2 linked regions of the Aliamphritea ceti genome follow. The main gene of each other region encodes a partner of the protein of the gene in region 2 in a complex. Links are inferred from orthologs where the notes say so. Each region holds a gene or a part of one and is shown on either strand. Other genes may lie near its edges.

Region 1 (5,175 bases), 3.3 Mb from region 2 along the record:
CAACCAACGCCCGCGAAACTCTGTACGCGTATTCAAAACCATTAACTTATCAGAGCTCAGATGCAATGCATTTACACCACAGTCATTAGCTTCAGCAACACTACCATTAAGACTAAGCACTACACCGTCAGCAGCATCAATAGTCGCTCTAATCTGTCGCGCTAAAGCAGTCCGCTCTGAAGAGCTCAGCTGATGTGCACGCAGCATTAACCACTGAGCGCCCCCTGAGATCGCTGCTACAGATTTTTTTACATATTCTGCAGTCCCGTTAGCATTACCAGTTATTGCGATACACTGTGGTAACAGCAAAGCATTGACAATTGGCGTATTAGCAGCTGGAAAGTCATACTGTTCAAGATTAGCAATATCAACCCATTCTAGCGGCTGCCCTTCAGCACCATGGGGCACACCTGAAAAACCAGAAACTTTATATACGTCCAACAGTACGGATTTATCCGGATAATGATAAGGCACCTGAATTAGCGGTCGGGTTGCCGCATGATCAATCTGAATGTCCAGCTCTTCGTCAAGCTCACGTGACAGTGCTTCAAGCACTGATTCATTTGCCTCAACCTTCCCTCCGGGAAACTCCCAAAGGCCGCCCTGATGCTGCTGCTTACTTCGTAAAGCAAGTAACACCTGACCTTCAGGATTAAAAATGGCAGCAGCGGCAACATGAATCAATTTAGTCATAGTTTAATCGATAGCTTTCAATAATTAGCCTTAACAAGCGGCTTTTCTGAATGAGTAGTTATAAGTACTTAGTCAGGACTCTCTTATAGATTAAGAACGATAATCCGCATTTATAGACACGTAGTCCTTACTTAGATCCGTCGTCCAGACCGTCTCAGCAACATCGCCGCGATTAAGCACGATACGAATAGTGATCTCTTCCTCATTCATAGCCGCCTGGCCAGCCTCCTCTGTATAGTTTGAAGCCCGACCACCCTCCTCGACAATACAAATATCACCAAGATATATCTGCAATGCATCCACATCCAGGTTATCAATACCGGCATAACCAACAGCTGCAAGAATACGCCCCCAGTTAGGATCACTGGCAAATAACGCAGTTTTTACTAATGGAGAATGGGAAACAGCATAAGCAGCCAATAGTGCTTCAGCAGAAGTTTCTGCTTGCTCTACGGCAACAGTTATAAATTTAGTAGCACCTTCACCGTCTCTTACAATCGCCTGGGCCAGCTGTAGCATAATGTCATCAAGAGCGTCATTAAAAGCAACAAACAAAGCCTCATCAGCCTCTGTAATTTGCAGCTTTGAAGCCCCGGTCGCTATTAACATACAAGAATCATTGGTTGAAGTATCACCATCAATCGTTACCCGGTTAAAGGTCTTGTCTGCTGAGCGCTTAAGCATTCTTTGCAACAATTCAGCATCTACAGCCGCATCAGTAGCGACATAGGCCAGCATAGTTGCCATATTTGGCCTGATCATGCCTGCACCTTTAGAAATCCCGCTAAAGGTAACTATCTGCCCCTGATACTCAAACTGAGTCGAGTAAGCCTTAGGACGTGTATCAGTCGTCATAATGCCGCTGGCGGCATCCAACCAGCCGTTATCAGAAAGCGCATCAAACGCAGCAGGTACTGCAGCAGTAATACGCTCAACCGGTAACTTTTCACCAATAACTCCTGTTGAGAAAGGCAACACCTCTTCGAGCTTTACACCTGCATGATCAGCGACTACCTGACAACACACCAACGCATCTTCATGGCCTTCTTTACCTGTGCCTGCATTAGCATTGCCGGTATTAATAACCAGATAACGCGGCTTACCTGACTGAAGATTAGCTTTGCAAATACGCACTGGTGCGGCACAAAACTGATTCAGCGTAAAGACACCGGCAACAGTTGCGCTTTCATCCAGTTCCATCAAAACCAGATCTGGACGTCCTGGTGTTTTCACACCCGCTGAAGTTGTTCCAACACGTATACCTGCAACCGGCTTAAGCTCCGGGATTACACCGCTTCCTACTGCCATTTCTTTTTCTCCAACCAAAAGAAAGCAGCCAGGCTGCTTTCTTAAGTAAATTTTGTAATCTAAGGGCTACTAAATTATGAAGTAGCCCCGGCATATGTCATTAGTTTAACTTACCATGACATTGCTTATATTTTTTACCTGATCCACATGGGCAAGGCTCATTCCGGCCAACTTTCTTCTCATCACGAACAAAAGTCTCGGCAACAGGTTCTGCGGAAGCTTCTCCATGCTCTTCGTCCATTGCGGATTCAGTATCATGTTTGAAATCCATCTGCTGACGTTCAGCCTGCTCCCGGCGTTGTTGCTCCATTGCTTCAATTTCTTCAGGTTGACGAATCTGTACGTTGCTGAGAATTTTTACAACATCTGTCTTGATATTTTCCAGTAGCTGCTCAAACAGGATGAAAGATTCACGCTTATATTCCTGCTTCGGATTCTTCTGCGCATAACCGCGCAAATGAATACCCTGACGCAGAAGATCCATAGCCTGAAGATGCTCTTTCCACAATGTATCAAGCACCTGTAGCATTACCTGCTTCTCAAAGGTCCGCATATTATCCAAGCCGACCATGGCTTCCTTGGCGTGATAGTCTTCCACTATTTGCTGTTCAATTTTTGAACGCAGGGATTCTTCATGCAAAGTATCATCAGTATCCAGCCACTGCTGAATAGACAACTGCAAACCAAACTCGCTTTCGATATGCTTTTCAAGACCTGCAATGTCCCACTGCTCGTCCAGACTTTGCGGAGCAATAAAAGTATCAACACCTTTATTAATCACTTCACTGCGAATAGCGGTGACAGTTTCAGAAACATCGCTACTTGCCATCAGCTCATTACGCTGCTCGTATACCGCACGACGCTGATCATTCGCAACGTCATCATATTCCAGTAACTGCTTACGAATATCGTAGTTACGACCCTCGACCTTACGCTGAGCTTTCTCAATCGCATTTGATACCATCTTATGTTCGATGGCTTCACCTTTCTCCATACCCAGAGCCTGCATGAACTGACGAACACGCTCAGAGGCAAAGATACGCATCAGGTCATCTTCAAGTGATAAGAAGAAACGCGAAGAACCATTATCGCCCTGACGACCCGCCCGGCCTCGCAGCTGATTATCAATCCGGCGAGACTCGTGTCGCTCTGTACCAATAATATGCAAACCGCCAGCTTCCAGAACCGCATCATGGCGTTTCTGCCATTCAGCAGTAGCTTCTACAATTTCTGCTTCAGAAGGGTTATCTAACTTATCCAGTGCAGCTTCCAGTTTACCGCCCAACACAATATCAGTACCACGGCCTGCCATGTTGGTTGCAATGGTAATTGCTCCCGGACGCCCTGCTTCAGCAATAATACCAGCCTCACGACCATGGTTTTTCGCATTCAATACATTATGCGGTACGTTCTTCTTCGTCAGGAATGCAGAGATCAATTCGGAAGATTCAACTGATGCGGTACCAACCAATACAGGACGCTTCTGCTCAACACATTCTTCAATCTCGGTAACAATTGCTTCGTATTTCTCAGCAACGGTCAGGAACACTAAGTCGTTATAATCAATCCGGGCAACCTCTACATTGGTTGGAATAACCACTACATCCAACGCATATATCTGACGCAATTCGAATGCTTCAGTATCAGCAGTACCAGTCATACCGGAAAGGGTTTCATATAAACGGAAGTAGTTCTGGAAAGTAGTAGAAGCTAACGTCTGGCTTTCCTGATTAATATGCACGCCTTCTTTCGCTTCAACTGCCTGATGTAACCCTTCAGACCAGCGACGGCCTGGCATAATCCGGCCTGTATGCTCATCAACGATAACCACCTGACCATCCTGCACAATATAGTCATTATCGCGCTGGAACAGGTTATGAGCACGCAAGGCAGCCAGAACATGATGCAAAAGGCTCAGGTTATGAGGTGCATATAGACTTTCACCTTCACCTAAGATGCCCTTTTCAACCAATACCTCTTCAATTTTCTGGTGACCTTGCTCGGTCAGCTCAACACTTTTGTTCTTCTCATCAACGGCAAAGTCACCGTCAACTTCTTCTTCACTCTTAGGGTCAATTTCACCATCAAAACGACGTAGTCCCGGTATCAGAGTATTCATCTGCCGATAAAGCTCAGAGCTGTCTTCAGCAGGACCAGAAATAATCAGAGGGGTACGGGCTTCATCGATAAGAATGGAGTCAACTTCATCGACCACTGCATAATGGAAATCTCGCTGAACCTTATCTTCAACGCTGAATGCCATGTTATCGCGCAAATAATCGAAGCCGAACTCATTGTTTGTGCCGTAAGTAATGTCAGACTGATAAGCTGCACGCTTACTTTCTGCATCCTGACCGGACAGAATTACACCTACGCTTAAACCAAGAGATTCATAAAGTGGACGCATCCACTCTGCATCTCGGCTTGCCAGGTAATCGTTCACAGTAACAACATGAACACCTCTGCCGGTTAACGCTCGCAAATATACAGGCGCAGTTGCTACAAGTGTTTTACCTTCACCTGTCCGCATCTCAGCAACCTTACCATCATGCAAGGTAATACCACCGATAAACTGTACATCAAAGTGGCGCATTCCCATGACACGCTTAGATGCTTCACGGACAGTCGCGAACGCTTCCGGCAAGAGCTGTTCTATCGTCTGCCCATCTGACAGTCTTTGTTTGAATTCTTTCGTTTTTAACTTCAGCTGTTCATCGCTGAGAGACTCAAGGTCAGCTTCAAGGGCGTTGATCTGTTTTACGACCTTACCCATCCGCTTGAGTTCACGATCATTTTTACTACCAAATACTTTCTTTAACATCGAGGTGAGCATAATGTGACTTTTAACCCTTGAGACACGTGAGCGGCTGACATCTATGCCGCTGTTCTAAACTATTATTGGCCAAGCATTCTACCTCTATTGGGGCAATAAGTTGAATCTCAACCGCGAATATTTTTAAAGACATAAAAAAACCGGGCTTAACCCGGTTTTAATCAATATAAGTACTGCCTGTCGGCAATATATACCTTACGCCAAAATCGGTTTCAGGTAAGAAATAGGCACTGCTGAATCTTGCTCTTCGAAAGTAACAACTTCCCAGGCATCTTCATTCTCTAATAACTTGCGCAAGAGAAGATTGTTTAAATAATGACCAGACTTAAAGCCGTGGAACT
Region 2 (12,295 bases):
TGAAACTACCTGACGTGCTTCAGCACGGGTAGAGCCAAAGCCCATACGATAGACAACATTGTCTAAACGCCCTTCCAACAGTTGCAACAAGTTAGTACCAGTCGCGCCATTGCGACGGGCAGCTTCCTTGTAGTAGCTGCGGAATTGCTTTTCAAGAACGCCGTAAGTACGACGAACTTTTTGTTTTTCACGAAGCTGTAAACCGTAATCGGACAGACGACCGCGACGAGCGCCGTGTACGCCTGGCACGTTTTCAGCTTTACACTTGCTGTCCAGTGCACGTACACCGCTCTTCAAGAACAGGTCGGTACCTTCACGGCGAGACAGCTTACATTTTGGTCCTATATAACGAGCCATATCTTACTGTCTCCGGATTAAACGCGACGTTTCTTAGACGGACGACAACCATTGTGTGGAATCGGTGTCACGTCAGTGATGTTGTTAACCTTGTAACCGCAACCGTTCAATGCACGAACTGCAGATTCACGGCCTGGTCCAGGACCTTTAACAAAAACGTCTAAATTCTTTAGGCCATACTCTTGCGCTGCCACACCTGCACGTTCTGCAGCTACCTGAGCTGCAAACGGTGTGCTCTTACGAGAACCGCGGAAGCCGGAGCCACCCGCAGTTGCCCAGCTCAGAGTATTTCCCTGACGATCAGTAATAGTAATGATCGTATTGTTAAATGAGGCGTGGATGTGCGCTAAGCCATCAACAACCTGCTTTTTAACCTTTTTACGTGTGCGAGTATTTGGCTTTGCCATATTGGAAATTCCTATCGCTTACCACTTACTTGCGGATTGGCTTACGTGGGCCTTTACGGGTACGCGCATTAGTCTTAGTGCGCTGACCACGAAGAGGCAGACTGCGACGATGACGCAGACCACGAAAACAGCCCAGATCCATCAAGCGTTTGATGTTCATGGATACTTCACGACGAAGGTCGCCTTCAACACTTAACTTGGCGATTTCGCCACGTACGTTGTCTAGCTGATCTTCTGAAAGCTCTGCAATTTTTGTGGATTCTTGAATACCACAAGCTGAACAAATGCTTTTCGCTGTAGTGCGGCCAATTCCGAAGATGTAAGTCAATGAAATTACCGCATGCTTATTGTCAGGAATATTGACGCCTGCTATACGGGCCATTCAATTTACTCCAACTTTATTAGCATGTTACCTGTCATATAAGACAAGCACTGCAAATTCTTCTATTAATGGAAGGCGCAGGATGTTACACCTTGATTAAAATTAAATCAAGCCCCTTGCCTTCCACCCCAGACCAGGATTAACCCTGGCGCTGCTTGTGTCGTGGTTCAACTTTGCAGATTACTCGCAAAGTTCCGTTACGACGTACGATCTTGCAGTTACGGCAGATTTTCTTTACAGATGCACGTACTTTCATGATCAACTCCAGTAGCAGGGGCTAGCGCAGCAGGCCAGCACCACCGCCTTTAAGATTCGACTTCTTCATCAGAGATTCATACTGATGGGACATCAGATGCGATTGTACCTGAGCCATGAAATCCATGACTACAACAACCACGATCAGTAACGATGTACCACCGAAGTAGAAAGGTATATTCCACGCAACAACCAAGAATTGAGGCATCAAGGAAACTGCTGTGATGTAAAGAGCGCCAAACAAAGTTAAACGACCCAAAACACTGTCAATATACCGAGCGGATTGCTCCCCTGGGCGAATACCCGGGATAAATGCACCAGACTTCTTCAGATTATCAGCAACTTCTTTCGGATTGAAAACAATCGCGGTATAGAAGTAGCAGAAGAAGATGATACATACAGAAAACAGCAGAATGTATAACGGCTGGCCCGGACCCAACGCTAACGCAACACTCTGTAACCATTCCATACCTTCAGTCTGGCCAAACCACTGACCAATTGAAGCAGGGAACAGTAGAATACTTGACGCAAAGATCGGCGGAATAACACCAGCCATATTAACTTTTAATGGCAGGTGGCTGGACTGCGCCGCATACATACGACGACCTTGCTGACGCTTCGCATAGTTAATGGTAATACGGCGTTGACCGCGCTCCATAAACACTACAAAGCCAACAGTCGCAACAGCCAGTGCTGCGATGCCCAGCAGAGCCAGGATGTTTAAATCACCCTGACGTGCCGCTTCAAAGGACTGACCGATTGCACCAGGCAATCCAGCCACAATACCAGCAAAGATCAGGATAGAAATACCGTTACCGATACCTCTCTCTGTCACTTGCTCACCTAACCACATCAGGAATACTGCGCCAGCTACAAGCGTCACGACTGCTACAAAGTAGAAAGACGGACCTGCGCTGAATGCTATTCCCTGATTAGCCAGACCTACCGCCATACCAAACGACTGAATGGTAGCCAGTATAACTGTACCATAGCGGGTATATTGGTTGATCTTACGGCGTCCAGCCTCACCTTCTTTCTTTAACTGCTCAAGAGTAGGGCTTACTACGGTCATCAACTGCATGATGATAGACGCAGATATGTACGGCATGATACCCAATGCAAGGATACTCATACGTTCCAGCGCCCCGCCGGAGAACATATTAAACAGACTCAGGATAGTACCCTGATTCTGATCGAAGAGTGCTGCTAGGCGATCAGGATTGATACCAGGTACCGGAATATGTGCACCGATACGGTATACAACGATCGCAATCAAAACAAACAACAGGCGAGACTTAAGTTCGCCTAAGCCGTTTTGAACACCTGCTGGTACTGGTCCTTTCTTAGCCATTTATTCCTCGACTTTTCCGCCAGCAGCTTCGATAGCAGCCTGAGCACCTTTGGTGACTTTCAGACCTTTAACGGTAACTGCTTTAGTGATTTCACCAGACAGGATCACGCGCGCACGCTTGATGCTTTCTTTGATGATATCGGCTTTCTTCAACGCTTCCAGGTCGACCACTTCGACACCAGCTTTAACCAGTTCATTCAAACGGATTTCAGCAACAAAAGGTGCCTGACGTGAAGTGAAACCAAACTTAGGCAGACGACGCTGTAAAGGCATCTGACCGCCTTCAAAACCTGGCTTCACTGAACCGCCTGAGCGGGATTTCTGACCTTTATGACCACGGCCACCGGTTTTACCCAGGCCAGAGCCAATGCCGCGACCAACACGCTTAGCAGCGGATTTGGAACCTTCGGCAGGACTTAGTGTATTAAGACGCATAACGTAATACTCCTTATTCGCCTTCTACACGAACCATGTAGTTTACTTTGTTGATCATGCCGCGAACGGAAGGTGTATCTTCCACTTCAACAGTATGACCGATACGGCGCAGACCCAGACCCTTAACGCACTCACGGTGCTTAGGTAGTTTACCGATAGGGCTGCGTACAAGTGTAACCTTGACTGTAGATGCCATCGTTAATTACCCCAGGATATCGTCTACGGACTTGCCACGTTTTGCAGCAACATCTTCAGGAGATGTCATGCTAGCCAAGCCATTGATTGTTGCACGTACAACGTTTACTGGGTTTGTAGAGCCGTAGCACTTAGCCAGTACGTTGTGAACACCTGCCAATTCCAGTACAGCACGCATTGCGCCACCGGCGATTACACCAGTACCTTCAGATGCAGGCTGCATGTATACCTTAGAAGCACCGTGACGGGCTTTAACAGCATATTGCAGAGTTGTGCCATTCAGGTCTACAGAGACCATATTGCGACGCGCTTGCTCCATTGCTTTTTGAATAGCAACAGGTACTTCACGTGCTTTACCACGACCGAAACCAACGCGGCCGTTACCGTCACCAACAACAGTCAGGGCTGTGAAACCGAAAATACGACCACCCTTAACTACTTTGGCAACACGGTTAACCTGAACAAGCTTCTCTTGCAGGTCACCGTCTTTCTGTTCGTGATTTGCCATTGTCAAACCCCTTAGAATTCCAGGCCGCCTTCACGGGCCGCTTCTGCCAACGCTTTGATACGTCCATGGTATTGGAAACCAGAACGGTCAAAAGCAACCTTAGATACGCCAGCGTCTTTAGCACGCTGAGCGATTAACGCACCGACTTTAGAAGCCGCGTCAGAGTTACCAGTACCACCTGCACGCAGATCTTTCTCTACAGTAGATGCTGCAGCCAGAACCTGACCACCATCAGCAGAGATAACCTGTGCATAGATATGACGAGGTGTACGGGTTACACATAGACGGGTAGCACCCAGCTCACGCATTTTGAAGCGAGCACGGCGAGCACGGCGAATACGAGATGTTTTCTTATCGTTCATGACCCTACCTTACTTCTTCTTAGCTTCTTTACGGCGTACGTATTCGTCAGCATAACGAACACCTTTACCTTTATAAGGCTCTGGTGGACGGAAAGCGCGAATCTCAGCAGCAGCCTGACCCAGTGTTTGCTTGCTAGCAGCAGTCAACACAACTGTGGTTTGGCCTTCCATTGCAGCTGAAACACCTTCAGGCAATTCGTAATCGATTGGGTGAGAGAAACCCAGGGTCAGGTTTACACTGTTGCCTTTAACGGCAGCACGGTAACCAACACCTTGCAGAACCAGTTTCTTAGAGAAACCTTCGCTCACACCTACAACCATGTTATTAACCAGAGAGCGTGTAGTACCAGCCAATGCATTGGCTTGCTTGCCGCCATCACGTGGCGCAAACTTCAGTACGTTATCTTCACTGGTTACTTCTACAGACTGGTGTACAGACAGATCCAAGGCACCGTTCTTGCCTTTTACAGAAATCTGCTGACCATCAATTTTAGCTTCAACACCTGCCGGTAGGACAACGGGACTTTTAGCAACTCGAGACATAGTTCTAGCTCCTAGAATACCGTGCAGATGACTTCGCCGCCGATACCGGCAGCACGTGCAGCGCGATCGCTCATCACACCTTTAGAGGTAGAGATGATAGAGATACCCAGACCGCCAGCTACTTTAGGCAGCTCGGAAGCAGCCTTATAAACACGTAGACTTGGACGACTTACACGCTGGATAGACTCAATAACCGGCTTGCCTTCGAAGTATTTCAATTCAACAGTCATAACTGGCTTAACGTCGCCTTCAACAGCGAAGCCAGAGATGTAACCTTCCGATTCTAAAACAGAAGCGACAGACGCCTTCATTTTAGAAGCAGGCATGGTTACAGCTGATTTCTCAGCCATATGACCATTACGAATACGAGTTAACATATCCGCTAGAGTGTCTTGCATACTCATGCTTAATTTTCCTTACTATTGTGCAGCGTAGTGCGGTAGCAGAATGACAATCACCCTGCCCTGACCACCATGCTTACCAACTAGCTTTCTTCAAGCCCGGAACATCACCACGCATAGCAGCTTCGCGCAATTTAATACGGCTTAAGCCGAATTTGCGGTAAACAGCGTGTGGACGACCAGTAACTTGACAACGACGTACCTGGCGAACCGGGTTAGCGTCACGTGGCAGCTTCTGAAGAGCTACCTGTGCTTCCCAACGATCATCTTCAGATGAAGCTGGGTTACGGATGATTGCCTTTAACTGAGCACGTTTCTCAGCGTACTTAGCAACCATTTTTGCGCGTTTTGCTTCGCGCGCTTTCATACATTCCTTAGCCATTTTTCTACCCTACTTTTTGAATGGGAAGTTCAGGGCTGCCAGCAGGGCACGACCTTCATCGTTATTACGGGCAGTGGTAGTGATAGTAATATCCATACCACGCAGCTTATCTACTTTATCGAAATCGATTTCAGGGAAGATAATCTGCTCTTTAACACCCATGCTGTAGTTACCACGACCATCAAAAGATTTCGGGTTCAGACCACGGAAGTCACGGATACGAGGGATAGAAACATCAACCAGACGGTCAAGGAATTCCCACATACGCTCACCGCGCAGGGTTACCTTACAACCGATAGGCCAGCCTTCACGTACTTTAAAGCCAGCAATAGATTTGCGAGCTAAAGTTACAACAGGCTTCTGACCAGAAATTTGCTGCATATCTGCAACAGCGTTTTCTAGCTGCTTTTTGTCACCTAGCGCTTCACCAACACCCATGTTCAGGGTGATTTTGGTCAGGCGAGGAACAGCCATCACGTTTTCGCTCTTCAGCTCTTCTAGAAGCTGCTGCTTAACGGAATCTTTATAAAGGGCTTTTAATCTAGACATGGCATCAACTCCTATTACTTAGCGATTACTTCGCCGTTGGATTTGAAGAAGCGAACTTTGTTGCCATCTTCCAGAACCTTGAAGCCAACACGATCACCTTTACCGGTAGCCGCGTTGAAGATCGCAACATTTGAAACAGCAAGCGCTGCTTCTTTTTCTACGATGCCACCAGGCTTACCCATCATAGGGTTAGGCTTAGTGTGCTTCTTCACCATGTTGATGCCAGATACAATCAGGCGATCATCAGCAAGAACGCGTAAAACCTTACCGCGCTTACCTTTATCTTTACCTGCAATGACGATTACTTCGTCGTCACGAATAATTTTCTGCATGCTTTCCTATCCTTTCCTACTACCCTCTCATGCTCAAAAACGCCAACCCCGTTAAGAGTTAGCGTTTTTCAAAAAAATCAAACTTAACGTTTAATTTTTAAAGCACTTCAGGCGCCAGGGAAATGATTTTCATAAACTTCTCTGAGCGAAGTTCACGAGTTACTGGTCCAAAAATACGTGTACCGATTGGCGCGTCGTTTGCGTTCAACATAACCGCTGAGTTTACATCAAAGCGGATAACTGAACCGTCAGGGCGACGAACACCTTTACGAGTACGAACTACAACAGCGTTAAGAACCTGGCCTTTTTTCACCTTACCGCGTGGAATTGCTTCCTTCACAGTAACTTTGATGATGTCACCCACACTCGCGTAACGGCGATGTGAGCCACCCAGGACCTTGATACACTGCACACGCTTGGCGCCGCTGTTATCAGCAACATCAAGCATAGTTTCTGTTTGAATCATGGTCTCTACTCCAAAATTCAGACTTATTCCTTCGCTTAACCACTGTTTTCACGGTGGTTTCTGGCGAAAAAACAAGTCTGCCAGAAGCAAAGGTGCGTTATATTACACCTTTACTGCCTGTTCTTCAATCTTAACTAGCGTCCAAGACTTACTTTTTGAATACGGACGGGATTCAGCGATAACCACTGTGTCACCCATGTTGCATTCATTCTGTTCGTCATGCGCATGCAGCTTAGTTGAACGAGTTACGAATTTACCGTAAATCGGATGCTTCTCTTTGCGTTCAACCAGAACGGTGATGGTTTTGTCAGCTTTGTTGCTAACAACTTTACCAATCACTGTACGAGTACGTTTTTCTGCAGCCATCATTAGTTACCTGCTTTCTCATTCAGTAAAGTCTTAGTACGGGCGATATCGCGACGCACCTGACCTAACATATGGTTCTGAGTCAGCTGACCAGTTGCTTTCTGCATACGCAGATTGAACTGATCCTTCAAAAGACCCAGCAAAGTTTGCTGTAGCTCTTCTGCGGATTGTTCGCGCAATTCAGTTGCTTTCATCACATCACCGTCCGTTTAACAATAGTGGTTGCTACTGGTAATTTAGCAGCCGCCAGATTGAATGCTTCGGTGGCCAGTTCATCAGGTACACCGCTCATTTCGAACAGTACTTTACCTGGCTGAATCTGAGCTACCCAGTATTCAACGCTACCCTTACCTTTACCCATACGTACTTCAAGTGGCTTGCCGGTAATCGGCTTATCTGGGAACACACGGATCCAGATTTTACCACCACGCTTTACGTGACGAGTCATGGTACGACGAGCAGCTTCGATCTGACGAGCTGTAATACGTCCGCGACCAGTGGCTTTAAGTGCGATTTCACCGAAGCTTACTTTGCTTCCGCGTTCCGCTAAACCACGGTTACGACCTTTCATTACCTTACGGAATTTCAGTCTTTTAGGTTGCAGCATTGATAATTACCCCTACTTTGAACCTTTCTTTTTAGGCTGAGCATTCTTCTGAGCACGCACTTCTTCAATGCCGCCCAGGATCTCGCCTTTAAAGATCCAGACTTTAATACCAAGCACACCATAAGTAGTATGCGCCTCATAAGTACCGTAATCGATATCAGCACGCAGAGTATGCAAAGGTACGCGACCTTCACGGTACCATTCGGAACGTGCGATTTCAGCACCGCCCAAACGACCACCTACCTGAATTTTGATACCCTTAGCACCCAGTCGCATAGCATTCTGTACAGAACGCTTCATTGCACGACGGAACATTACGCGACGCTCCAACTGGCTAGCTACACCTTGAGCAACCAATTTCGCATCCAGTTCTGGCTTACGGACTTCTTCGATGTTGATGTGGACAGGTACACCCATCATTTTAGAAACAGCATTACGCAGTTTCTCTACATCTTCACCTTTCTTACCAATCACGATGCCTGGACGGGCTGTGTGAATGGTGATTTTTGCATTCTGTGCAGGACGCTCGATATCGATGCGGCTCACAGATGCTGCTTTCAACTGACCTTCCAGATACTCACGTACCTGAAGGTCATTCAACAGTTTACTAGCGTATTCGTTCTTGTCTGCATACCACACAGAAGTGTGATCTTTAACAATGCCCAAACGAATACCTGTTGGATTTACCTTCTGACCCATAGTGGTATCTCCTAGCAGTCAGCGACCTTGACGGTGATGTGTGAGGTACGCTTCAGAATACGATCTGCACGACCTTTAGCACGCGGCTTAATACGCTTCATCGTCATACCTTCGTCAACGAAGATCTCAGATACGCGTAGCTCGTCAATATCAGCACCTTCGTTATGCTCTGCGTTAGCAATAGCAGACTCAAGTACCTTCTTAACTAAAACCGCACCTTTTTGAGGGCTGAAAGCCAGAATATCCAGGGCTTCACCCACCGCTTTTCCGCGGATTTGATCGGCAACCAAACGCGCTTTCTGAGCGGAGATATGGGCGCCTTTGTGCTTAGCGGCTACTTCCATTTTCTATACTCCCGAATTAGCGTTTAGCTTTCTTGTCTGCTGCATGACCCTTGTACGTACGGGTAGCGGCAAACTCGCCTAATTTATGACCAACCATGTCCTCGGTGATAAACACCGGTACGTGCTGACGGCCATTATGGACTGCAATCGTTAAGCCTACGAAGTTAGGGAACACCGTAGAGCGACGAGACCAAGTTTTGATCGGACGACGATCATTGGCCTCAATTGCAGCCTCTACCTTTTTCAACAGGTGAAGGTCAATAAAAGGACCTTTCTTCAGTGAACGTGGCACAGCTGTATCCTCTGATTATTTCGCTTGACGACGACGTACGATTAACTTATCAGTACGCTTGTTCTTACGAGTCTTAAGACCTTTAGTCGGCATACCCCATGGAGACACAGGATGACGACCACCAGAAGTACGACCTTCACCACCACCATGTGGGTGATCAACAGGGTTCATAGCAACACCACGCACCGTTGGACGCACACCGCGCCAGCGCTTAGCACCAGCCTTACCCAGAGAGCGCAGGCTGTGTTCAGAGTTGCTTACTTCACCTAAAGTCGCACAACAGTCAATTAAGACTTTACGCATTTCACCAGAACGCAGACGCAAAGTTGCGTGCGCGCCTTCGCGTGCCACTAACTGAGCAGAAGTACCGGCAGAACGTGCAATTTGAGCACCCTTACCTGGCTTCATTTCAATACAGTGAACAACGCTACCTACTGGGATGTTCCGCAGCGGCAGGCAGTTACCTGGTTTAATGTCAGCGTCCTGACCAGAAATTACACGGCTGCCAGCTTTCACGCCCTTAGGAGCAATGATGTAGCGGCGTTCACCGTCAGCGTATTTCAGCAGGGCGATATGTGCAGAACGGTTCGGATCGTATTCCAGACGCTCAACAACAGCAGGAATACCTTCTTTGTTACGACGGAAGTCGATCAGACGGTAATGCTGCTTGTGTCCGCCACCAATGTGACGAGTTGTGATGCGACCATAGGTATTACGACCACCGGTCTTGCTTTTCTTTTCGACCAGAGCAGCAAAAGGCTTGCCCTTGTGAAGATCGTTATTAACGACCTTAACAACGTGACGGCGGCCAGCAGAGGTCGGTTTAGATTTAACAATAGCCATTCTTATAACCCCTCTTATTCGCCATCGATGAAGTCGATGTCGTGACCATCAGCCAGGCATACATATGCCTTACGAATGTTAGAGCGCTTACCCAAACCACGCTGAGTGCGTTTGGTTTTACCCTTCACGTTTACGATGTTCACGCCAGTTACTTTAACTTCAAATAGCTGTTCAACGGCCTTTTTAATTTCAGGCTTGGTTGCGTCAGCCGCTACACGGAACACAACCTGCTGAGAACCTTCAGCAACGATAGTCGCTTTCTCAGAAATGTGTGGACCTAGCAGTACTTGATAGATGCGTCCTTGGTTCATGCTAACGCCTCCTCAATTTTCTTAAGAGCAGCGACAGTAACCAGAACTTTATCGAAACCAACCAGACTAACAGGATCAATGCCAGCAGCGTCGCGTACGTCTACATGAGGTACGTTACGAGCAGCAAGATACAGATTCTGTTCTACATCTTCTGTAATCAGAAGAACATTAGCCAGTTCCAGCTCATTCAACTTAGCAACGAATTGCTTAGTCTTAGGCGCTTCTACGCTGAAGTTATCAACAATAACCAGACGCTCTTGACGAACCAACTCAGAGAAGATGCAACGCATAGCTGCGCGGTACATTTTCTTGTTTACTTTCTGAGTATGGCTACGTGGTGCAGCTGCGAAAGTCACACCACCAGTACGCCACAGAGGACTACGAATAGTACCGGCACGCGCACGGCCAGTACCTTTTTGACGCCATGGCTTAGCACCACCACCGCTTACAGCGGCGCGGTTCTTTTGAGCCTTGGTGCCTTGACGACCACCGGCCAGGTACGCCGTAACGACCTGATGAACCAGTGATTCATTGAATTCTTTACCAAACGCTAGGTCGGAAACTTCAACAGATCCGCCAGCTCCTGCAAGATTCAGATTCATTACAAACCCCCTTAGGCGCCAGCTTTAACAGCTGATTTAACGAATACGTCACCGCCAGTGGCACCAGGAACAGCGCCCTTAACCAACAGCAGATTACGCTCAGCATCGATGCGAACAACTTCCAGGGACTGAACGGTTACACGCTCCGCACCCATGTGTCCTGCCATCTTCTTGCCTTTCCAAACGCGACCAGGAGTTTGACACTGACCAATAGAACCAGGAGCACGATGAGAAAGTGAGTTACCGTGAGTAGCATCTTGCATGGAGAAATTCCAACGCTTGATACCGCCCTGGAAGCCCTTACCTTTGGACTGCCCGGTTACATCAATTTTCTGACCCGCTTCGAAGCGTTCAACAGTCAGTTGATCACCAACATTTATAACTTCGTCACCTGAGAGACGGAACTCCCATAAACCGCGACCAGCTTCGGTCTCAGCTTTGGCAAAGTGACCTGCCATTGCTTTAGTAACACGGCTAGCGCGACGTGATCCTACAGTTACCTGCACAGCAGAGTAACCATCAGCATCATCAGTCTTAACCTGTGTAACCCGGTTCGGCTCCACTTCGATGACTGTGACTGGCACAGACACACCGTCTTCATTGAAGACACGTGTCATACCTGCTTTACGTCCGATTAAACCTACAGACATTTTTCTAACCTCAATTGCCAGTTGTGTACGGGGCTTTTTACCCGCTATGGCTGCCCGTCCAGGGCATTCCACACGCAAACTAAAAGTTTGCGCATCTGTCTAATTAGCCTAAGCTAATTTGCACTTCGACACCCGCAGCAAGGTCTAGCTTCATCAGTGCGTCAACAGTTTTTTCTGTTGGCTCAACGATGTCCAGAACACGCTTATGTGTGCGGATTTCGTACTGGTCACGTGCATCTTTATTCACGTGTGGCGAAATCAGCACTGTAAAGCGCTCTTTGCGAGTAGGAAGTGGGATCGGACCATGCACCTGAGCTCCAGTCCGCTTAGCAGTCTCAACGATCTCCTGAGCGGAAGAGTCAATCAGGCGATGATCAAAAGCTTTCAGACGAATTCTGATTTTTTGGTTCTGCATTTCGATCACACATTTCCTAGATTGTTAAACGGCTTGACGCCGACCTAGCCCCAATTAATGGGGTAGCGCATTCTACTGAACCCCCATAGGCAAGTCAAGGCTATTTATTAACCAGCAATAACCCCATCTAACCAAGTCTCCCTTAGAAAAGTAATTTGCACTACACAGCCTGCAACAGGACTTTTTTACAGACACAAAAAAAGACCCCGCAGGGTCTTTTTTCAGTAAAGATTATCGATTA

Evidence for each region.
Region 1: the proteins of secY (region 2) and secA are in contact, whole or in part, in a crystal structure (PDB 3DIN), measured with the Thermotoga maritima proteins. The link is inferred for Aliamphritea ceti from one-to-one orthologs. Residues at the interface, in WP_004081795.1 of Thermotoga maritima: Glu108, Gly109, Glu110, Glu111, Ala236, Glu237, Arg238, Arg239, Ile240, Thr241, Ile242, Gln243, Tyr244, Ala245, Arg246, Arg247, Val248, Thr249, Gly250, Arg251, Arg252, Val253, Tyr254, Gly256, Ala257, Ser258, Thr259, Tyr260, Leu261, Pro262; in WP_004082002.1 of Thermotoga maritima: Glu261, Ala262, Arg263, Lys300, Ala301, Arg302, Thr303, Ile304, Ile305, Leu323, Tyr324, Asp325, Pro326, Val329, Ser330, Tyr333, Ile336, Lys340, Phe345, Val349, Glu363, Phe364, Tyr374, Ser375, Gly376, Gly377, Glu393, Ile395, Thr482, Ser483.

What each region holds. Positions count from the first base shown.
Region 1 is NZ_AP025282.1:1,495,514-1,500,688, reverse strand. The notes cover bases 1,902-5,175. They hold secA (preprotein translocase subunit SecA), read right to left. Parts: upstream 4,835-5,175; coding sequence 2,102-4,834; downstream 1,902-2,101. Other genes in these bases: lpxC (UDP-3-O-acyl-N-acetylglucosamine deacetylase), read right to left, coding at 5,030-5,175; argJ (bifunctional glutamate N-acetyltransferase/amino-acid acetyltransferase ArgJ), read right to left, coding at 1,902-2,001. Outside these bases: OCU49_RS06885 (Nudix family hydrolase), read right to left, coding at 1-693; more of argJ, read right to left, coding at 784-1,901. UniProt on the Escherichia coli protein: Required for protein export, interacts with the SecYEG preprotein conducting channel.
Region 2 is NZ_AP025282.1:4,764,995-4,777,289, forward strand. The notes cover bases 589-3,575. They hold secY (preprotein translocase subunit SecY), read right to left. Parts: upstream 2,753-3,575; coding sequence 1,424-2,752; downstream 589-1,423. Other genes in these bases: rpsK (30S ribosomal protein S11), read right to left, coding at 589-764; rpsM (30S ribosomal protein S13), read right to left, coding at 790-1,146; rpmJ (50S ribosomal protein L36), read right to left, coding at 1,286-1,402; rplO (50S ribosomal protein L15), read right to left, coding at 2,753-3,187; rpmD (50S ribosomal protein L30), read right to left, coding at 3,201-3,383. In the rest of the region: rpsD (30S ribosomal protein S4), read right to left, coding at 1-357; more of rpsK, read right to left, coding at 375-588; more of rpsE, read right to left, coding at 3,576-3,890; rplR (50S ribosomal protein L18), read right to left, coding at 3,902-4,252; rplF (50S ribosomal protein L6), read right to left, coding at 4,262-4,795; rpsH (30S ribosomal protein S8), read right to left, coding at 4,807-5,199; rpsN (30S ribosomal protein S14), read right to left, coding at 5,273-5,578; rplE (50S ribosomal protein L5), read right to left, coding at 5,588-6,127; rplX (50S ribosomal protein L24), read right to left, coding at 6,142-6,459; rplN (50S ribosomal protein L14), read right to left, coding at 6,557-6,925; rpsQ (30S ribosomal protein S17), read right to left, coding at 7,028-7,291; rpmC (50S ribosomal protein L29), read right to left, coding at 7,294-7,485; rplP (50S ribosomal protein L16), read right to left, coding at 7,485-7,898; rpsC (30S ribosomal protein S3), read right to left, coding at 7,911-8,597; rplV (50S ribosomal protein L22), read right to left, coding at 8,609-8,941; rpsS (30S ribosomal protein S19), read right to left, coding at 8,958-9,233; and 6 more genes. UniProt on the Escherichia coli protein: The central subunit of the protein translocation channel SecYEG. Consists of two halves formed by TMs 1-5 and 6-10.